DNA from 4 places in the Krasilnikovia cinnamomea genome. Region 2 is predicted to be linked to each of the others. Evidence: riboswitches for the same ligand, from Rfam matches in the RefSeq annotation. Region 2 holds a riboswitch; each other region holds the start of a gene.
The links. Region 2 has a riboswitch for cyclic di-AMP ahead of EV385_RS17580 (coiled-coil domain-containing protein). Riboswitches for the same ligand answer to the same signal wherever they lie in the genome.

Region 1 (5,595 bases), 3.4 Mb from region 2:
CCCAGCCGGACGCGAGTGACTCTTGCCTGGTTCCTCTCTGCGACCTGCCTTGCCGTAACGGTCGCCTCGACAGCGCTTGTGCTGGCCGATGCCGTGCCCCTGATCGATCCGGCCTGGACATTGCCAACGCACGGTCTCGCGTTGATTGCCGGTCTGTCCGGGTTGCTGGTTTCGTTGAGATGGTTGGTCTCATTTCAGCGGATGCCATCCCATGTGGTGCATGTGCGGCTGTTGGACGAGTCGATTGATCTGGACCGATCGATGCGTGAACGCCACCTCAGGCTGCTGGCGCTGGCCCGGCGGCGTCACATGACACCAAGGTCCATCACTCGATGGGTCAGCTACGCATCTGACACTCCAGCTCATCCGGTCGACATTGCGCCGGCCTGTACCGCTGTCGCTGCAGCGATTGAGGCGATGCTCAACCTCGACTTCGAGTCCGGAACTCTGGCCTTGGCCTGCGACATGCCATGGCCAGCCGCGATCGCCGTTGGTGCGCAGCTGCCAGTCACCGCCGATCCGCGGTTGGTGGAGCTGACCGGCTGGCCTTCAGGCACCGGTACGGGCGCAGCCGAGGCCTTCTTTACGCTGCCATGGACACCATCGCGGTCGATGGACGCCCTGACGGTAGAGCGTCGGACCTCGCACGACTCCGACGAAGCCGGACGAGTCGGGCTGATTATCGCCCTGACAATGACGCTGCGTCACCTTGACCCGAAGCGGATCTTCGAGGGTAGAGGCGTTACGGAATACCACGTGATCCAGCCACCATGGAGCGTGGATGACAGTGATGACTGGCATACGCATCGTTTCACCACCAAGGACCTTGCTGGTCTGGCGCGCAGGCTGCCTGCAGTGCTTGCGTCGGTAAAACAACGGTGTCGCGACCGGGAATTGGTGGTTGCTGCGGCGATGCCCAGCACCCTCGCCATGGCGGTGGGCTGGGGGCTGGCACACAACGCGACACCATTCTTCGAAAGAACTCTCCTGCTGCAACTTGATTGCGCGAGCAACCTGTTTCGGCCGGTTCGGACACACCCATCGCAATCGGTCGCCCTATCCCACATTCCCGGGCCGCCGAGAAAACTGGTTCATCACTCTGAGGGTGACATCCATGGAAGCGGATCATTTCGGAGTGCGACAGTGGACAGTGAGAGCCGCACCTCTCCCACGGGCCCGACCGGATTAGTGACTAAGGCCTCGGACCATCTCCGACGCAGCGCGGCGTCAAGAACCGGCCTTGAGGAAAGGGAGAGCGGGATGCCAAGCAATCAGTACGATGCCGCCTTGAAGCTCGTCTACTTTGCCGATGTCGGCACGTTCTTCGCATCCGACACAGTCGCGAATGGGGAGCCGTTCGACGTGATCGGAAACGTCGAGATCGGCAAGGAGCTGATGGAGAACGTCAGGGACTTCAAGCTGTACGTCAAGGTTGTGAACCTCAGCAGATCCACCCTTCTGCTGGCCGGTGAGGTGGCTGACACCCTCACTGCTCAGGACGCACCGTACAACGCCGAGCTTCGGCTGAGTTTCCGAGGTGGATGGCACGCCGATGACGGCGATGTCCTGCAAGCAATCGCCTCGTATCGCGTCAATACGTCCCTGTACAACGACTACTCGACCATGAACAGTCACCCGGTGGTCGTCGCGGCCGGCCGCTGACTCCACATGGCCCGGGCGGAGGGGATTCTGGTCCGCCCGGGCGATGGTCAGTGGCTCGGCAGGAGGACCGGGCACGAGGCCGATGGCATTCCGGTGGAGGCCGTTGACCTGCTCGACGCTGTGGTGGAGATCCCCATGATTGGTACGGGGTTGAGCCTCCACGTGGCCGTCGCCGGTTCCCTGGTGCTCTACCGTCTGGCGGGACTGAGGTAGCCGGCCGTTCTCAAAGCCTGGAGCGGTCATTCGCCGACAGGTGCAGCGCCCCCGGGGGAATGCCGCATCCGTGCGGTAGTCCCCAGCGGATCAGATGTGTCGGCTACCGGTCAGGCGCGTAGCTTCGCGAGGGTGCCGGTTGCGACTTGGGTGAGCAGCGTCGTGGCGTCAGGCACGGTGCCGCCACGCGGGATCAGACTGATCTCGAGGTTGAGGTTGCCGTCGTAGGTGGCCAGGTGCGGACCGAGTTGTGGGTCGTCATAGAGGTACGCGCCCTGGCCGATTCCCGACACCTCGGTGATCGAGAACTGCTTCGCCGCGGCGCCGCGCATGCGCTGGTAGATCGGCTCGGTGGACGCGTCGTCGACGAGGTTGATGTCCACGCTGAGCCGGTGTGCACGGTAGTTGATCGAGCAGCGGCTGATCGCCGGGGTGAGACCGCTCGCCGGCTTGGCGCGGGCTGGTCGGTGCGGCCGACCACGGAGGCGATCGCGGCGGCGTCAATGGCCTGGCAAGGATTGCCGGTGAGCTTGTAGACGCCGGGCGCTGTCGACGGCAACGGAGCCGTAGAGGTGGACGTTGCCGCAGCGGCGCTGGACACTGCGGGGCTCGCCGCGTCCCTCGCGGACGTGGGCTCAACGGCACTGCATGCGGTAGTGCCGAGCAGCGCCGCCGTGGCCACCGCGAGGAGCGCCGCGTGCTTGCGTCGGGCCCCTGCGTGCACCGCTGTCGTCGACGTCGGCGACCCTGCGTGTCCGATACCTTCCGTCGTTGGTCGATTCATCTTGGTCCGCCCCGTAAGCACTGAACTCGATCAGCTATCGGGCGACGGTATGGAGGCGACGCGGTTCCCGCTGTCCCGACCGGCCTGGTGTGATCGAAGCAACCTGGCCGCCGCCAGGGCCGAGGGATACCCCGGCATGATGTGATTCGGGTTGATAAGCAGTTGCAAGGCCGATCAGGACGCCAGGCGGCGCATGCTCGGGTCGAGGGGCGGCCGTCCACCACCATTGATCCCGAGCTCAATGAGCAGCGCCACGCCGTGGCGTGCGGCATCAACCAGCTGAAAAGGCAACCGCGCCGTCGCTGCTCACTCGACCGGTTCGCCATGCGACGCTAAGCGACCGCCCTCCTCGCCGCGATCAATGAGCTGGACGCAAGCGCCCGCCGGGGTAGCTGTTGATGCGATGGACCATGATGAGCGCGTGAACAAGCTTCGGGTCGGAGCGCTGCTAGCGCTCACCAGCCTGCCGTGGGCCCTCGCCGCAACTGTGGCGGCCGCCGCCGGCGCCCCCGCATGGACCGTGGTCACCATCCTCGTGCTCGCCGAAGTGAGCTTCTGGATCGGCGTACTCCTCATGGGACGGGCCACCTACCAGGCGGCGCGCGCCCGCGGTTGGCGTGCCGTCCCGGGGGAGTTGTGGTGGATGCTGCGTACCGGCCGCAGCCGGACCGAGGCCGTGCGTAGCGGCGACCCCCAAGCGCTCTGAGGCATCCGGCCGCGTACGGGCGTGTTCGCTCGGTACGCGGACAGGGCGGACCTCCTGGTCCGCACAGGATTGTTGCATCAGTCACGCATCCGTCCACCCGGTACCGGGCGCCTGCCAGACCGAGCGGTGACGGGGACCGGTAGCGGTATCAGATCCGGGTAGCCGTGAGGCCGGCGAACAAGAGATCGATCTCACGATCCGGCTGGATTTCTTTGCGGCTCCACAATTCTCGTGGATACCGTCGCCCGCGTCCGCCAACGCGGGCCCCGCGGGCGGTAACGCCGAATCCAAGCCGCCGCTCGTCGGGCATTCCTCAACCAGGCTTGGAGCGGGGGACCCACTAGTTCTTCGGTGCGCTGCCGCGCGCCTCGGGGTGAAGCCGCAGACCGCGGCCGGGCGCCTCAGCCCGAACCCGACAGCTGACCTCGCAGGCGTGGAGGTTCTCTGTCATGGCACAGTTCCGAAAGCCCACCCGCCTCGTGCTGGGCGTCATCGCGGCCGGTGTCACCGGCGCCGTGACCCTGCTCGGCCCGGCCGCTCCGGCGTCCGCGTCCAGCGTCAACTGGGACGCCATCGCCCGCTGCGAGTCCGGCGGCAGGTGGCACATCAACACCGGCAACGGCTATTACGGTGGGCTGCAGTTCAGCCGCCGTACCTGGGCCGGTCACGGGGGTACGAAGTACGCCCGTACGGCCGACAAGGCCACCCGGGCGCAGCAGATCGCGGTCGCCGAGCGGGTCCTGCGTACCCAGGGCATCCGCGCGTGGCCGGTATGCGGCGCCAAGGCGGGCTCGCCGAAGCATCATCGGGCCGCCGCGCACAAGGCTCGCAAGACGCACCGCACACACGACACCCATCGGGCTCACCGGGCCCGGGTGCATGTCGTACGCGCCGGCGAGACGCTGGCGTCGATCGCCGAGCGGCACCACATCAAGGGCGGCTGGCGCACTCTGTTCCGGCTGAACCGGGGTGTGTTGGGCGGCGACCCGCACCTGATCCGGCCGGGTCAGCGTCTGGCCCTGTGACCGGGGGACGGCCGCCCCGGCGCATCCGACTGGGGCGGCCGTCAACGTCATCGGTGGATGCCCGACCGAGCCGGTGTCATCGCGGGCCGAACTCATGGCGGCCTCTGTCGCCGCGGCACACAGCCACGTCACGCGCCGGTGGCTGCGCGACAAGTCCGCGGATCCGGTGACGACGACTCCGCACACTGAGTCGACGACGGGCGGCCCCGGAGCCGAACGGCGGTTATCCGAAGAAGAACCGGCGGACCTCGGGACGGAAGAGGTTGACCAGGATGCAGGACGCCACCACGAGCAGGATGACCGCCGCAATGCCCGTGAAAGGGCCGAGGATGGAGCCGACGGCGATTGAGAAGCTGACCACTTCCGCGACGAAGGCAAGGATCCAGCCGAGCACCTGCCCTCGGCGGAACATCCAGGCCGACAGCCCCAGGACGAACGGGACGCACACCAGGATCACGTAGACGGTGAGGAACCTGTCGCCACGAGACGGGCCCATAGCGCTGGTCAAGAACTGCATCAGCAGCGTCATGAAAACCAGGACGAGCAGCGTCAGGTACATCTGCAGCAACAGTAGTGCTCGGGTCTGCTCGACGAGGCGCGGCAAGTCCGGTCGGGTCATGGCGAGTGAATGTAATGCAGGGGGGACAGCAAAAAGAAGGGCCGTCCGGCCGGAAAGAATGGTCGAGGCGAGGGCGGTTCAAGGCAATATAAGTTGCCGCACGATACAAATTGAGCCGCTCCGCACTGGGGCCTCTGCAACGTCGATTCGCGAGCCCTGGGCAGGGCTAAGCGCTCAGTTCGGGATCCGAGCAGCCGGTCACGGTGTCACCATCCGGCCCGTCATGGGTGGGCAGCAGCATGGCCGAACTGGGTCCAGGCGCGCGTGGACGCGCCCACCCGGCCGCGCCCTACGCACGCGCCGCGACCGTTCTAGGCGACCAGCGAGGCGGTGTTCTTCCCGAGCGCATTGGCCTTCAGCTGCTCGTATTCGCTCGCGTTGATCGCGCCGGAGTCGAGCAGTGCCTTCGCCGACGCGATCTCCTCGGTGACGCTGCCTCTACCGCCGTTCGACGTGGCGACCGACCTGATGTAGGCCTCCTGCCGCTTCTGCAGGTCGGCCTGGGCGGCGAGTGCGCGGTCGGTCATGCCGCCGCCACGGGCCATCAGATAGATCAACATGCCGAGTATCGGAAGGAAGATGAGGA
Region 2 (5,595 bases):
GGACCCGCGGGTCGCCGCGGTGCTGGATCACCCGCTGCAGGCCGAGGAGATGCTGGAGCAGCGCACCGGCGGCCTGCTGGTGCACCGCACGAAGGCCAGCGATCTGCGGATGGCCGCGGCGATGGAGCACCTCGTGGAGGCGCCCGGCCGGCACGCGGTCACCACCGAGGGCCACCCGGACTGGCTGCGCACCACGGTGGCCTGCAAGCTCGAACCGGGCCAGCGGCTGCGCGTGGTCAAGCTCGCCGCGTACGGGTGGTCCAGCAACCGCTCGCTGCCCGCCGTCCGCGACCAGGTCGGCGCCGCGCTGGCCAGTGCCCGGCTGGACGGCTGGGACGGCCTGGTCGAGGCCCAGCGCGAATACCTGGACCAGTTCTGGGACCACTCCGACGTCAAGGTCGAGGGCGACCCGGAGGTGCAGCAGGCGGTGCGCTTCGGGCTGTTCCACACGCTGCAGGCCGGTGCCCGCGCCGAGCAGCGGCCGATCGGCTCGAAAGGTCTGACCGGCCCGGGGTACGACGGGCACACGTTCTGGGACGCCGAGACGTTCGTGCTGCCCGCGCTGACCTACACCCAGCCCTCCGCGGCGGCCGACGTGCTGCGCTGGCGGCACTCGACCCTGGACCTGGCCCGGGAGCGGGCGCAGACCCTGGGGCTGCAGGGCGCCGCGTTCCCGTGGCGCACGATCCGCGGCCAGGAGTGCTCGGCGTACTGGCCCGCGGGCACGGCCGGGTTCCACATCGGGGCGGACATCGCCGACGCGGTGCGCCGGTACGTGCAGGCCACCGGCGACCTCGACTTCGAGCGCGAGATCGGGCTGGAGCTGCTGGTCGAGACGGCCCGGTTGTGGCGCTCGCTGGGCCACCACGACCGGCACGGCCGGTTCCACATCGACGGGGTCACCGGGCCGGACGAGTACACGGCCGTGGTCGACGACAACGTCTACACCAACCTGATGGCGCAGCAGAACATGTTCGCCGCCGCCGACGCCTGCCAGCGGCACCCGGAGGTGGCCCGCAGGCTGGGGGTGGACGAGGAGGAGTCGGCGTCGTGGCGGGACGCGGCCGCCTCCGTGCACATCCCGTACGACCGGGAGCTGGGGGTGCACCAGCAATCGGAGGGCTTCACCCGGCTACAGGAGTGGGACTTCGAGAACACCCCGCCGGAGGCGTACCCGCTGCTGCTGAACTACCCGTACTTCGACCTGTACCGCAAGCAGGTGATCAAGCAGGCGGATCTGGTCATGGCGATGTACGTGCGCGGCGACGCGTTCACCCCGGAGGAGAAGGCCCGCAACTTCGCGTACTACGAGGCCCGGACCGTCCGCGACTCGTCGCTGTCGGCCTGCATCCAGGCGGTCCTGGCCGCCGAGGTGGGGCACCTGGAGCTGGCCCACGACTATCTCGGCGAGGCCGCCCTGATGGACCTGCACGACCTGCACCGCAACGCCCGCGACGGGGTGCACGTGGCGTCCCTGGCGGGGTCGTGGATCGCGCTGGTCGCCGGGCTGGGCGGGATGCGGGACTTCAACGGTCAGCTGTCGTTCGCGCCCCGGCTGCCGAGCCGGATCAACCGGCTCGACTTCTCGCTGCTCTGGCACGGCAAGCGGCTGCGGGTCGACGTGACGCCGGAGGAGGTGACGTACTCGCTGCGCAACGGCGGCGGGGCGGCCCGGCTGGAGCTGGTGCACCACGGCAAGGAGATCGAGGTGACGCAGGTCAAGCCGGTTACCGTACCGATCCCGGAGGCGCCGCCGATCGGCGCCGCGCCGCGCCAGCCCGCGGGCCGCGCGCCGGTGCGCCGGGTCGGCGCCGGCGGCTGAGCCGAGCATGCGAACGGCCCCCGTCCGCCGGACGGGGGCCGTTTCGTGTGCTGGTGCCTCAGAGCAACGACACGTGTACGTGGTCGGTGTGCGCGCTCGGCCCGTGGTACGACTTCCAGCCGGTCGCCGGGAACCAGATCTGTTTGAACCAGATCACGTAGTAGATCCCGAGCCGGTCGGCGTTGCGGACCAGGAAGGCCATGAGGTTGTTGCCGTACTCCCTCATGTCCTTGTTGTGCGCGACCGAGAACCCGCTCTTCTGCAGCGACCAGTCGCAGGCGCGGCCCTTCGGGTGCTCGAACGGCCCGCCGTTGCGGTGACAACCGACGAAGCGGTTGAAGCCGGCCTTGCGCACCTCTTTGTAGAGGTGATTGGTACGCGGTGTGACGCAGCCGCCTGCGGGCGAGGGGTCGTTGACCGTGCAGCCCTCGGGGGAGAAGCCGCCGTCGGAGTTGCGCGGGGCGGGCGCGGCGATCGGTGACTTGGCCACCACGAAGCCGCCCGTGAGGCTCTTGCCGCCGACCAGGGCGAGCGCCTTGTCGGCGGTCTCCTTCTGCTTCTTCATCGCGGCGAGGTTCTGCTGCTGTTCCTTGATCTCGGCGTCCAGCCGGGCCTTGGTCCGGGTGACCTCGTCGATCGCGGTGTTCAGCTCGTGCAGCTTCTCGTCGTTGATCGAGTTGATCTCTTCGAGCGAGATGGCCTTCCTGAGGAAGGTGTCCGAGCTGTCCGCGTTGAGCAGATAGCTCATGGCCGACAGGTTCCCGGTGCGGTACTGCTGCCCGGCGACCGCGCCGACCTCGGGGATCAGCCGGTCGCGCTTGGCCTCCGCGTTGCGCACGTCGATGGCGAGCGCCAGCTGGGTCTTCGTCGACTTCGCGACGGCTGCCTTGGCGGCGACGAAGCGCCGGTTGGTCGACTCCATCACGTCGCTGAGCATCGGGCTGTCCTTGCCCTCGTCGGGCACGGCGCTGCCGCTGCCGGGCTCCGCGCTGGCCGGGGCGGCCGGCGCGACGAGCATCGCCAACGCGACGAGCGGTGCCAGGGCCACGGTCAGCCACCGGCGGTGTCTAGCCGTCATTCTGTTCCTTCCACGTGACCACCGACCGGGTTAGCTGACGGGTTCGGGACGGAAGCGATCCCTACCGCGCGGTGGCGCGGATTCACCCCACAAACGTGGTTCCCCGGCTCGCCCGAGGGCGATTAGGTGGTGGCCTGCCGGCACCTTGGGGGTGGTGCCTTCCTGGCAGTGACCGGCGGCCAGCTTACCTGACGAATCAAGGGGTCGACCGGTGCCAAATGCGTTACCAGCCAACAACTTTCCGTGATACACGCAAGGAAGACGCCGCTTCCGTGGCCGTAACGCGGGTCAATGTGAATCGTTGCATTTCTCTCACCGCATTGACGCATTGTCAGCACCTGGTAACCGACCGTGCGACCCCTGTCGATTCTCGCGATGCTCTGTATTCTTCGACACGGTCTCCGTTTCATAACGACGCCAGGAAAGGCGTCGGCGGAAACCGCCGCCTAATCGCCCGAGGGCGAGCCGGGGAACCACGTACGTGGGGTGAATCCGCGCCACCCGCGCGGTAGGGGCCACTTCCGTCCCGAACCCGTCAGCTAACCCGGTCGGCGGCCGACGGAAGGAAGGCACGTGCGGCACACCCCTGCCCGACGGCTGTGGGCCACGCTCCTCGCCCTCATGGTCGTCGCCGCCGGATCGGTCCTCGCCGGTTCGGCTCCCGCCTCCGCGGCCCCCCGGCCGCTGGCCGCTCCGGGCGACACCGGCGACGACGGCGAGGGCGGCAGTAAGTCACTCATCGACGCACTCGAATCGGCGTCGCGCGGCTTCACCGACGCCAAGGACGCCCTGACCCGGTCCCGGGCGCGCCAGCGGGAACTGGCCGCCACGCTGCAGCGGCTCGACGCCGAGCTCGGCCCGAAGCAGGCCGCGCTGGACGAGATCGTGCAGCAGAGCTACCGGACCGGGCGGCTCGGGCCGATGGCGGCCCTGCTCACCGCGTCGGACTCGGACACCCTGCTGGACAGGGCCGACACCCTGAGCTCGGTCGCGATCCGGCAGGACGCGGCGATGCGCGACCTCAAGCAGACCCGGGACGGCCAGGCTAAGGCCAAGCTCGCGATCGACGCCACGATCCGCGACCAGCAGAAGCAGCTCAACGTCATGGCCCGCCGCAAGGCGCAGGCGGAGGCGGCACTCAAGGCCGCCGGTGGCGGCCAGGACGTCGCGGGACCGAGCGGCGGCGGCAACACCACCAAGTCCGCCACGGCTCCCCGCAACCTGGGCACCGGCTGCACCGTGGACGACCCCACGACCACCGGCTGCATCACGCCCCGCCTGCAGTTCGCCATGCAGCAGGCGAAGGGGGCCGGATTCACGCGCTTCGTCAAGTGCTTCCGGCACCAGAACTCCGGGGAGCATCCCAAGGGGCGGGCGTGTGACTTCGCGGCCGACAAGGGCACCTTCGGCGGGGTGGCCTCCGGCGCCAGCCGTACGTACGGGGACCGGCTGGCGAACTACTTCATCGGCAACGCCGACCGGATCGGCGTGCTGTACGTCATCTGGTTCCGCCGGATCTGGCTGCCCAGCAGCGGCTGGAAGTCGTACTCCCGGGGCAACGGGGACCCGTCGAGCGACCACACCAACCACGTGCACCTGTCGGTGCGCTGACCGGGGGAGGGCGGGGCCTACTTCCGCATGTAGGCCTCGTACTCCTTCATCACGTCCTCGGTCGGGCCGTCCGCGCGGATGACGCCGGACTCCAGCCAGATCGAGCGCTCGCAGGTGTCCCGGATCGACTGCTCGCTGTGGCTCACCAGGAACACCGTCCCGGCCTCCTCGCGCAGGTCCCGGACCCGCTGCTCGCTGCGGCGGCGGAACTTGGCGTCGCCGGTGGCCAGCGCCTCGTCGATCAGCAGCACGTCGTGCTTCTTGGCCGCCGCGATGGCGAAGCGCAGCCGGGCCGACATGCCGGACGAGTACGTCTTCATCGGCAGGGAGCTGAAGTCGCCGCGCTCGTTGATGCCGGAGAACTCGATGATGTCGGCGGTCTTCTCCTTCACCTCGGCGGGGCTCATGCCCATCGCGAGGCAGCCCAGCACGACGTTGCGCTCGCCGGGCAGGTCGTTCATCAGGGCGGCGTTCACGCCGAGCAGCGAGGGCTGCCCGGAGGCGTAGATCGTGCCCCGGTCGACGGGCAGCAGCCCGGCGATCGCCCGCAGCAGGGTGGACTTGCCGGAGCCGTTGCTGCCGATGAGCCCGATCGCCTCACCCTTGTACGCGACGAAGCTCACGCCCTTGACCGCGTGCACCTCGCGGACCGCACCGGACTTCTGTCCCGTGACGATGCGCTTGAAGCTGGCCACCGGGCTGTTCGCGCCCGCGGCCGCGGAGCCGTACACCCGGTAGACGACGTGGGCGTCGTCGGCGATGACGGTCGGTACCCGGTCGGTTGTCTCAGCCACGGCCGTACCCCTTCTCGCCGCGCCAGAAGTAGATGAATCCGCCGACGCCGACGATCAGCGCCCAGACGATGGATTGGATCCACAGCCGGGTGGGCGAGCCCGCGAGCGGGACGTCCTCCATGAGCGCGTGCCGCATCAGCTCGATGTAGACCAGCATCGGGTTGGCCTCGACCAGGCGCAGCGCCCAGCCGTCCAGCCGCCGCTCGAACAGCTCCACGGAGTAGATCACGGCGGAGCTGTACATCCAGATCCGCATGATGAACGGGACCAGCTGTTTGATGTCTGTGATC
Region 3 (5,595 bases), 1.4 Mb from region 2:
GCGAGCCGAAGAAGGTCATCGTCGTGGCGGGCCGACTGGTCAGCGTCGTGGTCTGACCCTTCCGACGGAGACGGCCCGCCGCGACGTGTGCGCGGCGGGCCGTTCCGTATCTGCCTGTCTGGCCGAGCTTGGCGTTTTGTCCGCTGGGTTGCCGTTTGTGCGAGCGAGGCTCCGGCCGAGGCGTTGGTGCGGTGAGCCTGGCGTACGTCAGGCGGGGGCGGCGGTTGCCAGGGCGGCGGTGGCCGCGGCCTGGCGGCGGTTGGCCAGGCGCCAGCGCAGCACGATCGCCCCGGTGAGCGCGAACCCGATGATCGCGGGCGTCAGGGTCAGCGCGTTCATCTTGCCGGGGGCCGTGACGGCCGCACCGAGCACGGCGTACGAGATCGTGGAGGGGACCGCGGCCAGCGTGGTGCCGAGCAGGTAGCGCTTGCGGCACACCGACGTCGTGCCGTAGGCGTAGCCGACCAGGCCGTACGGGGCCAACGGCAGGAAGCGGACCAGCAGCACCGCGGAGAGCCCGCGCCGGTTCAGCCAGCCGTCGAGCTGGGCCATCTTGCTGCCCGCCCGCGCGCCGAGGAACCCTCGGCCGGCCCACCGGCCGAGGTAGTAGGTGGCGACCGCCGCGAGGACGGCCGCGGCCAGCGCGGTGACCGAGCCGGTGGCCGGGCCCAGCAGGGCGCCGCACGCCATGGTGATCGCGGTGCGGGGGACCAGGACGGAGAGCAGGAACCCGCCGAGGATGGCGATGGCGACCGCCGCGATCGGGCCGAGCGCGAGGACGGAGTGGGCGATGGCCTGCAACGGCAGCAGCGCGGCGGCGGCGGCGAGGGCCGCGACGGCGACGGCGAGGACACCGAAACGCACCAGGCGGTGACGGCGGCCGGGGCCGGGTTCGGGCTGCGGCACGGAGGTCGGCTGAGTGGCCTGAGGGTCCGCGGGGTGCGCGCCCCGCGGGGCGATCAGGATGTCAGTCATGCAGCGTGCCGCTCCAGTCTCGTTGCCGGTCGAGGACTAGGTGGTGCTGGTGCTGGTCAGGTGCCCGCCGCGGCGAGCCGTTCGCTCCGGAGCCGGTCGGCCCAGGTGTCATCCAGGGGCACGAGACTATCGGCGCCGATCGCCCATCTCAGGAGCAGATCGGCTATCGCTGGGTTGCGGGCCAGCGCGGGGCCGTGGGCGTACGTGCCGAGGATCTTCCCGGCCCACGCGCCCTCGGTGCGCCCGTCGTTGCCGATGCCGGCGGTGACGCGGGCCAGCGGGGCGACCCCGGGACCGAGATGCGTACGGCCGCCGTGGTTCTCGAAGCCGGTCAGCGGGGGCAGGCCCAGCCGCGGGTCGATGTCGCCGCGGACCTCGCCGACCGCGCGGGTCTCGCCCCGGTCCGAGGTGATGTCGAGCAGGCCGAGCCCGGCACACCGGGTGCCCTTGGCGAAGAACGACTCGCCGAACAGCTGGTAGCCGGCGCAGATGGCCAGCACCGCGGCGCCCTGGCCGACCGCGCGGTGCAGCCCGCCGTCCGCGATGAGCCGCTGCGCCGCGAGGGCCTGCGGGCCGTCCTCCCCGCCGCCGATGAGATAGATGTCGGCGGTGGTGGGCATGGGCTGGTCCGAGCGGACCTCGTAGGTCTCGACCCCGATGCCGCGCAGGGCGGCTCGGCGGGCGAGGATCAGCAGGTTGCCCCGGTCGCCGTACGTCGACAGCAGGTCGGGGTAGATCCACACGATCCGCAGCGTGCTCTCAGTCGACACGGTCCAACTCCGCTCGCACATCCTGGAACGCGGTGTAGTTCGCGATCACTTCGAGGCGTCCCGGCGGGGTCGCCCGTACCGCCTCGTCAAACGTCTTAACGTGCCGGAAGGCCACGTCGTTCACTTCCAGTCGCACCGCGAGGTCGTACGCACGGTCACCGGTGATCAGCACGGGCCGTCCGCGCAGCGGGGAGAAGTCCACGTCGTACAGCCAGGAGGTGTCGAGGCCGTCGGGGTCGCGGGCGTTGACGGCCAGCAGCGTCGGCGCGTCCTGCGCCATGTCGAACGCCTCCAGCCAGCTTGCCGGGTTCTTGGCCAGCAGCAGCCGCACGGTGCGTCCGTCCCGCTCCACCTGGGCGTAGCGGCCGGCGACGGAGGTGACCGAGGCGAGCCGGGGGGCCGCCTCGATGGGCCGTACCCCGAACTCGGCGGCCACGGCCAGCGCGGTGGCCGCGTTGCCGAGGTTGACGTGGCCGGGCAGTTGCAGCTTGACCAGGTGCCAGTCGCCGTTGGGGTCCACCACGCCGTCGTCCTCGACGTGCCACTGGGCCTGCGGGCGGCGCAGTCCGCAGCCGGTGCAGAACCAGTCGCCGCCCTCGCGGTGGATCGCGGAGCCGCACTCGGGGCAGACCCAGGAGTCGTCATGCCAGCGCTGACCGGCGCTGAACCAGGTGACGTGCGGCGAGCCGATCGCGGCCCAGACGACCATGGGATCGTCGGCGTTGGCGACCACGTGCGCGTCGGGGTGGGCGGCGAGCGCGGTGCGCCACAACTGCGCCATCATCGCCACCTCCTTGGCCCGGTCCAGTTGGTCGCGGGAGAGGTTGAGCAGGGCGATCACCCGGGGTGAGGTCTCCTCGATGACCCGGGCCAGGTAGTGCTCGTCGACCTCCAGCACCGCGAACGGGGTGGCGCCGGCCTTGGCCAGCGCGGAGGTGTGCCCGGTGGGCATGTTGGCGCCGAACGAGTTGGTGGCGACCGGTCCGAGCACGCCGAGGGCGGCCGCGGCGAGGCGGGTGGTGGTGGTCTTGCCGTTGGTGCCCGACACGAGCGCGATGGCCCGGCCTGCAGCGAGGTGGGCCAGCAGGTCAGGGTCGATTTTGAGGCCGATCCAGCCGCCGATCACCGAGCCGTCGCCGCGTCCCGCAGCCCGCGAGAGCGCGGCCGCGGTGCGCGAGACCGAGCTCGCGACCTTGGCCCGCAGGGGCATCTTCCCGTCCGTCACGCGAGCGAGGGTACCGGAGCCGGACACTACGTCGAGTGGTCGGACGGGCAGTCCCCACCGTGACGGCCCTCCGTCCTTCGGCCGACCATTCGGTCGCCCGGCCGACGTCCGGGATACGCCTTTTGGGAGATACGTACGCCGAACGGCCGAGTCCACATAGGGCCATGATCGACCTTCGTGGGGATATTTGTGTGTCGTGATTCACCCGTAACCCTCACCGCTGGGTAAGCGGGGCACCACGGAGTGTGGCGGCATTTGTCGCGCTGTGGCCGCAAACCGGACACGCCCAAAAGTGCCAACATCTTTTCTTAACGATCTTGATCAAGCGTTGAACTTCGAATTCAGGTACCAAGGTCTCTGGCGGTGAGCGATCGCTCGCCGCTCGTGTCGATCCGGGTCACGCCGAGCCCTGCCCCGGCCCGGGCGACACGACCACGCACCGCACGACCAGACAAGGCAATGGGGGGCAGGGACGGGGGACCCATCTTCGGTCCGCTCAGTACGCCCGCCGGTTCGGCGGACGGACTGGACCTCGGGGTGAAGCCGCCTTGGCGGCCGGGCAACCTTCCCGCCCGAACCCGACAGCTAACCTCGCAGGCGTGCCGGAGGGAACTCTCTACCGTGCACGAACGTCGTTCGAGCCGGGGCCGCCGCATGTCCGTCGGCACCGGCACCCTCGCCCTGTCCCTGGGTCTCTGCCTCTGCGCCGGCCAGCTAGTCGCCACGCCGGCCGTAGCGGCCACCACCACCCCCGTCACCGACGGGGCCGCTCAGACGGTGGTGACGCCCAGGCTCACCGAGAGGGTCAACAAGCGCACGATCAAGTGGGGCCAGGCCGTCTCCGTGACGGCGCGGGTGCTCGACCCCCGTACCGGCAAGGCCGTGACCACGGGCTCGGTACGCCTGCAGGCCAAGCGCAACGGCAAGTGGAAGACCCTGGCGATCCATCGCCTGAACTCCCAGGGGTCCGCCACGTTCCGCACCACTCCGTCCACGACCAGCTGGTTCCGTTCCCAGTTCACGGGGGCGGGCAGCTACCGCAGCACCACCACGCGGGCCGTCAGGATCACCGTGAAGGCCAGCGGGTCGAAGATCCTGGCCGAGGCCAAGCGGCACCGGGGCGCGCTGTACAAGTTCGGCGCCTCGGGTCCCAAGCGCTTCGACTGCTCGGGCTACACCCAGTACGTGTACCGCAAGGCGGCCGGCAAGAAGCTGCCGCACCGGGCCAACGACCAGCAGCGGTACGGCAAGAAGATCAACAAGTCGAACAAGCAGATCGGCGACTTGATCGTCTTCCGGTCGGGCTCCCACGGTTACCACGCGGGCATTTACGCCGGCGGTGGCTACATCTGGGACTCGCCGAGGTCTGGCAAGCGGGTGGGCAAGCACAAGATCTGGAGCAAGAACTACGTCGTGCGGCGCATCGCCGTGTGAGGTAGCGGTGCCCCTGGCACCACGACATTCAGTGGGGCGTGACCCGGTTCGGGTCACGCCCCACTGTCGTGTGCGGCCCTCCACTTTCCTCCCCGAGTGGCGCAAGTGGGCGTTTCGCACCCTCCGAAGAGCCTGATTCGGGGGGATTTTATGCCCGACTGAGCCGCATGTCGGAAACTTGATCCACCCGAACGGCTGTTCCGCCCTCCACCACACGTCCACGCCTCTGACGTGCGCATTCATCTGCGAACCGGGCTCGCGAAGCGCGGCATTCCGGTTGCGGGTGGAGGGAAGTGGAGTAGAGTGGAGCGCAGTGGCAGGGCCGACGAGCGACCGGCTTCAGGTGGACAGGACACCCCCGGGTGAATTGACACCGGGTGGGACGTCTCCCTGGAGGACTTGCCGGCCCGAGCGAACGGCGGACCGCGAAACCGCCAAGGGGCGGGGGGTGGGCGCCGATGTTCCTCGGCACGCACACGCCACGCCTCGACGACAAGGGCCGGCTGATCCTCCCGGCCAAGTTCCGGGACGAGCTGGCGGGAGGTGTCGTGATCACCAAGGGGCAGGAGCGCTGTCTCTACGTCTTCCCGATGCCCGAGTTCCAGCGGATCGCGGGGCAACTGCGCGAGCAGCCGGTGACACACAAGGCCGCCCGGGCGTACAGCCGGGTGTTCTTCGCCAGCGCGCACGACGAGGTGCCCGACAAACAGGGGCGGGTCACCATCCCCGCCCACCTGCGGGAGTACGCGGGACTCAACCGCGAGCTCGTGGTGATCGGGGCGAGCACCCGGGTGGAGATCTGGGACAAGCAGTCCTGGGAGCAGTACCTCTCGGCGAGTGAGGACGAATTCGCCGACATCGAGGAGGGGGTGCTGCCCGGCGGACTGTAGGGCGTCACCGGGTGCGGGCCGTACAGGCGGCTCGGACGTCGCTGCCGCCGTACTGCGAGATCTCCAGCCGCTCCCGCTCCTGGCGCCTCTTCCCCGGCGCCAGGCGCGTGTCCGGGGTCGGGCGCGCCCACGTCAGGGCACGAGCGGATGGGGATCTGGCGGTACGGAAGACGACCGGGCGACCGGGTGGACGTGGAAATGAGCAGGGCAATGGGGGTCGACATGGGGGAGCTTCGGGGCACGCACGTGCCCGTGCTGCTCGAGCGGTGCCTCGAGTTGCTCGCCCCCGCCCTGGACCGTC
Region 4 (5,595 bases), 3.0 Mb from region 2:
GCGCACTTCTGGACGGGCGGTCTCGCCGCGGTGACCGCGGCCCGCCGGATCGGCGTACCCGTGGTGCAGTCGTTCCACGAGCTGGGCGCGGGCCCCGCCGAGCCGGGCGGCAACGGCCCGTCGCGGGCCGGCTACGAGCGGGCGCTCGGCCGCGCCGTCGATCGGGTGCTCGCCCGCAGCCAGCAGGAGGTAGGCGAACTGGTGGACCGGGGGGTGCCGCGCCCGCGGATCACCTTCGTCCCGGCCGGGGTGGACAGCCGGCGGTTCAACCCGGACGGCCCGGTGGCGGAGCGCGACCCGCGCCGCCCCCGCATCCTGGCCGTCGGGCGGCTGGCCGACGGTACGGGCTACGGCGCCGTGGTCCGGGCCATGCGGGCCGTGCCGGGAGCGGAGTTCGTGCTGATCGGCGGCCCGCCCGCGGCCGGGCTGCCCGACGACCCGCAGGCCGCCCGGCTGCGCGAGCTCGCGGTGCGCTGCCAGGTCGCCGACCGGGTCCGCCTGGTCGGTGCCGTCACCTCGGCGGACCTGCCGGCCTGGTACCGCTCGGCGGACGTGTTCGTCGTCGCGCCCGGGCAGGACCGGTACGAGGCGGCTCCGCTGGAGGCGATGGCGTGCGGCGTGCCCGTGGTGGGCGTCGCGTCCGGCGCGCTGCCGGAGACCGTGGTGGACGGCCTGACCGGTGATCTCGTGCCAGCCGCCGACCCCGAGGCGCTGGGGGGCACGCTGCGCCGGCTGATCATCGACCCGGTGCGCCGGTTCGCGTACGCGACCGCCGCGCTGGACCGGGCCCGCCAGGCGTACTCCTGGCAGCGGGCGGCGGCCCAGGTCGGCGCCGTGTACGCGGCGCTGGAGAGCCGCTCCGACGCCGAGGCGGTCGCGTAGCGCCCCGGCGCGTGATCAGTCCGCGAGCGCGGCGGACAGCTCGTCGCGGAACCGGCGCTCGCTGTCGGTCACCGTCTCGGCGCCGATGCCGAGCACACCTCCGGTGGAGGCGGCCCCGACCACCGATTCCGCGATCTCCACGAGCCAGTGCCGGTACGTCCGGGCGTCCTCGGCCGGGGCCTTGGCGGCCAGCAGCGTGACCGCCTGCCCGACCCGCTCCAGCACGTCCCCGGCGTACCCGGCGGGGTCGGCCGGGGCGAGGACCGGCAGTTCCTCGCCGAGTTCGGGGTCGCCGACGCGGTCCACCACGGCGGCGGCGACCGCCGCGACGAGCGGGCTGCTGCTGGTCCGGGCGTCCGCGATCTCGTCGAGGCCGGCGGCGTTCTCGGCGCGCGTCTTGCGGGCCCCGTCGAGGCTGGCGGCGCTGGCGGCGGTCAGCACCGACTGCGGCAGGCCGGTCAGCAGTCCCCATTCGGCGTCGGTGTAGCCCAGGCTGGCGTACATCGGTTGGTCCGTCACTCGGGTGGTCCTTTCCACGGTTGTCGGCGACCGAGAGTGCATTCTCCTCGCCTGCCGGAACGGACGGGATCCGTACCCGGGCTGCGCCGAACCGAATCGTCATCCGGTACCGCGGCGAATGTCGGGGACCGGCCGGGCCCGTATCGTCTGCCGCCCGGGTCCCGATTCCCGGCACCGCCGGACGGCGGGCTCGGCTGTGACCTACGCCACAGACCCCTGCCCGGGTCGTCCGCTTCCGGGGGTCTTGGACCAGCCGTGTCCCGCCGGGTACCCGACCGGGCGTCGGGTTCGTGAGTCGCGAGGTCCATGCAACCGCAGTGGCGGTGAGCCGGTTCGCCCCCGTGCCGACGGTAAGGGCGCACCCCGAACCCGGGGTCGCTGCTTCCGGCCGCGGAGTCCTGCCCGCCGGGAGTGCGAACGAAGACTGACTCCTATCAGTGACTTCGATGGGCAGGAGCGGGGGACCCAGTGTGCCGGTGCCCGACACCGGCTGGGGGTGCGGCCACGCGGAGCGTGGCGGGCCACTTCAAGGCCTAACCCGACAGCTAACCTCGCACGCGGGTTGAAGGATCAGGATGCCTGAATGTCTCATTCCCACCCGCCGGTTCTGCGTCGCCTCGCTCTGTTCGGGCTGGCCGCAGCGCTGGTAACCACCGTCACCCTGGGTGCCGCGGCGCCGTCGCCGGCGGCGGCGGACTCCAGGGCGGCCGGGTCGCACGCGACCGCGGCTCAGCGGGCCGCCAAGGCCCGCGCGGCTCAGGCGCGCGCCGTCGCGGCGGCCAAGGCCCGGGGCCTGCGGATCGTCGCGTTCGCCAAGGCGCAAAAGGGCAAGCCCTACCGGCTCGGCGCCGGCGGCCCGAAGGCCTTCGACTGCTCCGGCCTGGCCGGATACGTCTACCGCAAGGCGCAGCTGAAGCTGGGCCGCACCGCGAACGCCCAGTTCCACCAGGTGCGCCGCCTGGCCAAGGCGCAGCGGCGCCCCGGCGACCTGGTCTTCTGGGTTCGCGGCGGGCACGCCTACCACGTGGCCGTCTACGCCGGTCAGGGGAAGGTGTGGCACGCCCCGAAGCCCGGCAGCCGGGTCAAGCTCGCGGCGATCTTCGAGCCCGGCAGGGTCAGGTACGGCCGGATCGGCGTCTGACCCGGGTTCGGCCGCCTCGGCGGTGAAGTCAATTTGGCCGCCTCGGCGGCTGTCGCGGTCAAGGCCGCCCCGGTCACCGGGGTGGCCTTGACCGTTGCGTGGGCCGCCCAGGAGTGGGTCAGCGTTTGCCGCCGAACATGCGGCGAATCGCCCAGATCAGGATGAGCGCGGCGAGGGCGACGCCGAGCAGCCGGACGGCATGCACTTCGGACCAGTCCACGCCGGAGGTTGCCGCGAGGGGGGTCTGCACGCCGAGAACTCTAACGGGCGCGGACACCGTACCAATAGAAAGGTTTGTTGACTGAACGCGGACCGGGTGTGACCATTGGTCCGTCCGCCGCGCCCATGACGGTTGTCGGTTGTCAGTTGGGGACGCGCTCACCGGAGCGCGTGTCGATCGTCACCGGAGGTTCGGGGCTCATGCCGCGACAAGGGGACTTGCCGGAACTCGCCGCCACCGTGCTGCAGCCGGGCTTCGTGGGCACCACCGCGCCGGACTGGGTGCGCCGCCGCCTCGCCGAGGGCCTCGGTGGAGTGGCGCTGTTCGCCCGCAACGTCGAATCCGCGGCCCAGGTCGCCGCGCTCACCGCGCAACTGCGCGCGGAACGGCCGGACGTCATCGTGGCGATCGACGAGGAGGCCGGTGACGTCACCCGGCTCGAATCCCGTTACGGCAGCTCGCGTCCGGGCAATCTGGCCCTCGGCGCGATCGACGACGTCACGGTCACCGAGGTCGTCGCCCACGACCTCGGGCTCGACCTCGCCCACGCGGGCATCACTGTGGACTACGCCCCCGACACCGACGTCAATTCCAATCCGGACAACCCGGTGATCGGCGTACGGGCGTTCGGATCCGACGCGCACCTGGTCGCCCGGCACGGCGCCGCGTTCGTCACCGGCCTGCAGCGGGCGGGGGTGGCCGCCTGTGCCAAGCACTTCCCGGGTCACGGTGACACCAATGTGGACTCGCACCACGCCGTACCCGTGATCGACCGCAGCCGGGCCGAGCTGGACGCGTGTGAGCTGCTGCCGTTCCGTGCCGCGATCGCCGCCGGGGTGCAGGCCGTGATGACCGGGCATCTGCTGGTGCCCGCCTGGGATCCGGAGCTGCCCGCGACGCTGAGCCGGCGCATCCTCACCGGCCTGCTGCGCGAGGAACTCGGCTTCACCGGGCTCATCGTCACCGACGGCATCGAGATGGAGGGTGTGCGCCGACGGTACGGGCTGGCGGGTGCCGCCGTGCGGGCGCTGGCCGCGGGCGCCGACGCCATCTGTGTGGGCGGCGACCACGCCGACGAGCACACCGCGGTGCTGTTGCGCGACGCGATCGTCGCGGCGGTGCGCTCCGGCGAGCTCGGCGAACAACGACTGCGGGACGCCGCCGAGCGGGTCCGCCGGCTGGCCGCCTGGACCGAGGTGAGCCAGATCGCCACCGGCGCCCGCGCGGCCGCCGACGCGCGCGCCGCCAGGTCGCCGACGGCGCCCGGCCCCATCGGCGCCGCGCAGGCCGGATCCGCGGTGGGCCTGGCGGCCGCCCGGCGGGCCGTCAAGATCACCATCGGCGCGGCGGCCCCCGCCCTGCCGCTGACCGAGGCGCCGCACGTGGTCGAGTTCGCCCCGCCCCGCAACATCGCGGTCGGGTCGGAGACCCCGTGGGGCGTGGGCGGTCCCCTGGCCGAGCGCATGCCCGGCACCACGGCGGTCCGGCTCGACGCCGACGATCTCGCCGGGGTGCCCGATCCCGCCGCCCCGGTGCTGGCGGGTGCCGCCGGTCGCCCGCTGGTGCTCGTGGTCCGCGACGCGCACCGGCACCCCTGGATCGCCGGGGCGCTCGCGCACACCCTCGCCGTGCGGCCGGACGCGATCGTCGTGGAGATGGGTGTCCCGGTCGCGGTCAGCGGCGGCGTGCACGTCGCCACGTACGGCGCCACCCGCGCCTGCGGGCTCGCCGCCACCGAGGTCATCGCCGGATCGACCGTGCCCACGCCGGAGCCCGTGGCGGCCTGATCCCTACCCTCCGCGCCACCGCACCGCCCCGCAGCGCCGCCGGGTGGTGCGGTGGCGCGGCCCGCGTATCCTGGTCGGGATGTGGATCCGCCCCGCGCGCCGTAGCGCCGCCCTGCTGACCAGCGCCGTCCTCGCCGTCGCCCTGCTGTCCGGCTGCGGCGGCGACAACGTGGACTGCGGCGTCGACGCCTGCACGGTGACCCTGGAGCGCAGCACGGAGGCGAGCGCCAGCGTCCTCGGCGTCGACGCGCGTTTCGTCCGGGCCGACGGGGACACCGTGACGCTGGAGGTGGCCGGTGAGCAGATCCAGCTCACCACCGGCCAGTCCGCCGTCGACGTGGCGGGCCTGCAGGTGAGCCTGGACAGCGTCACCCAGGACGCCGTGAAGGTGCGGATCTCGCGCTGAGCCTGGGGCGCCCGGGCATCGCCTTCGGCGCCGTCGTCCGGGCCCCGGTGCGGGCCCGTCGTGTACGGTGTGAAAGGGAATTTTCGGGCGCTCGCGATCTCGCGGAGGAGAGACCGTGTCCGACTTCCTGAACGCCCTGCTGGCCGTGGTGCTCGCGGCCGGCACCGCCATCGTGCTCGTCGAAGCCGTGCACTGGCTGCTGACCCGGTACGCGCGCCGCTCACCCCTGCTGAGCAGGCTCGAGCGCACCGCGCACAAGCCCTTCCTCACCACCGTCACCCTGTTCGCGGTGCAGCAGGCGCTGCGCACCGCCACCGGCGAGTTCCCCGGCCGCCACGAGGTGCTGCACATCCTGGTCATCCTGGTCATCGTCTCCGGTGCCTGGCTGGTGGGCGCTCTGCTGCTCGTGCTCGAGGACATGGCGCTGTCGCGGTGGCGTACCGACGTGCCCGACAACCGCAAGGCCCGCAGGGTCCGCACCCAGGTGGTGATGCTGCGCCGGGTCACGGTCGCCGTGATCGTCGTACTGGCGTTCGGGGTGGCGTTGATGACCTTCCCCGCGGTCCGGGCCCTGGGGGCGAGCCTGCTGGCCTCCGCGGGCATCATCAGCGTGGTCGCGGCGGTGGCCGCGCAGAGCACC

Region 1: linked by a shared signal. The riboswitch ahead of EV385_RS02155 (LysM peptidoglycan-binding domain-containing protein) and the one ahead of EV385_RS17580 (coiled-coil domain-containing protein) in region 2 are both predicted to bind cyclic di-AMP.
Region 3: linked by a shared signal. The riboswitch ahead of EV385_RS23985 (C40 family peptidase) and the one ahead of EV385_RS17580 (coiled-coil domain-containing protein) in region 2 are both predicted to bind cyclic di-AMP.
Region 4: linked by a shared signal. The riboswitch ahead of EV385_RS03775 (C40 family peptidase) and the one ahead of EV385_RS17580 (coiled-coil domain-containing protein) in region 2 are both predicted to bind cyclic di-AMP.

Annotation. Positions count from the first base shown of each region.
Region 1 is NZ_SHKY01000001.1:505,838-511,432, reverse strand. It holds gene EV385_RS02175 (hypothetical protein) at 16-1,662, shown strand; gene EV385_RS36005 (TrmH family RNA methyltransferase) at 1,669-1,875, shown strand; gene EV385_RS02165 (hypothetical protein) at 1,986-2,258, opposite strand; gene EV385_RS02160 (hypothetical protein) at 3,081-3,365, shown strand; cyclic di-AMP (ydaO/yuaA leader) riboswitch at 3,665-3,809, shown strand; gene EV385_RS02155 (LysM peptidoglycan-binding domain-containing protein) at 3,815-4,390, shown strand; gene EV385_RS33710 (hypothetical protein) at 4,614-5,009, opposite strand; gene EV385_RS02145 (PLD nuclease N-terminal domain-containing protein) at 5,321-5,595, opposite strand, start outside.
Region 2 is NZ_SHKY01000001.1:3,883,855-3,889,449, forward strand. It holds gene EV385_RS17570 (glycoside hydrolase family 65 protein) at 1-1,822, shown strand, start outside; gene EV385_RS17575 (VldE C-terminal domain-containing protein) at 1,881-2,900, opposite strand; cyclic di-AMP (ydaO/yuaA leader) riboswitch at 2,905-3,039, opposite strand; cyclic di-AMP (ydaO/yuaA leader) riboswitch at 3,334-3,470, shown strand; gene EV385_RS17580 (coiled-coil domain-containing protein) at 3,522-4,511, shown strand; gene EV385_RS17585 (ABC transporter ATP-binding protein) at 4,529-5,305, opposite strand; gene EV385_RS17590 (ABC transporter permease) at 5,298-5,595, opposite strand, start outside.
Region 3 is NZ_SHKY01000001.1:5,233,936-5,239,530, forward strand. It holds gene leuS (leucine--tRNA ligase) at 1-56, shown strand, start outside; gene EV385_RS23970 (TVP38/TMEM64 family protein) at 208-975, opposite strand; gene EV385_RS23975 (type 1 glutamine amidotransferase) at 1,032-1,745, opposite strand; gene EV385_RS23980 (Mur ligase family protein) at 1,735-2,955, opposite strand; cyclic di-AMP (ydaO/yuaA leader) riboswitch at 3,454-3,585, shown strand; gene EV385_RS23985 (C40 family peptidase) at 3,625-4,404, shown strand; gene mraZ (division/cell wall cluster transcriptional repressor MraZ) at 4,863-5,294, shown strand; gene rsmH (16S rRNA (cytosine(1402)-N(4))-methyltransferase RsmH) at 5,517-5,595, shown strand, end outside.
Region 4 is NZ_SHKY01000001.1:861,052-866,646, reverse strand. It holds gene EV385_RS03785 (glycosyltransferase) at 1-882, shown strand, start outside; gene EV385_RS03780 (hypothetical protein) at 898-1,401, opposite strand; cyclic di-AMP (ydaO/yuaA leader) riboswitch at 1,814-1,975, shown strand; gene EV385_RS03775 (C40 family peptidase) at 1,985-2,542, shown strand; gene EV385_RS35585 (hypothetical protein) at 2,661-2,792, opposite strand; gene EV385_RS03770 (glycoside hydrolase family 3 protein) at 2,963-4,549, shown strand; gene EV385_RS03765 (hypothetical protein) at 4,629-4,955, shown strand; gene EV385_RS03760 (mechanosensitive ion channel family protein) at 5,071-5,595, shown strand, end outside.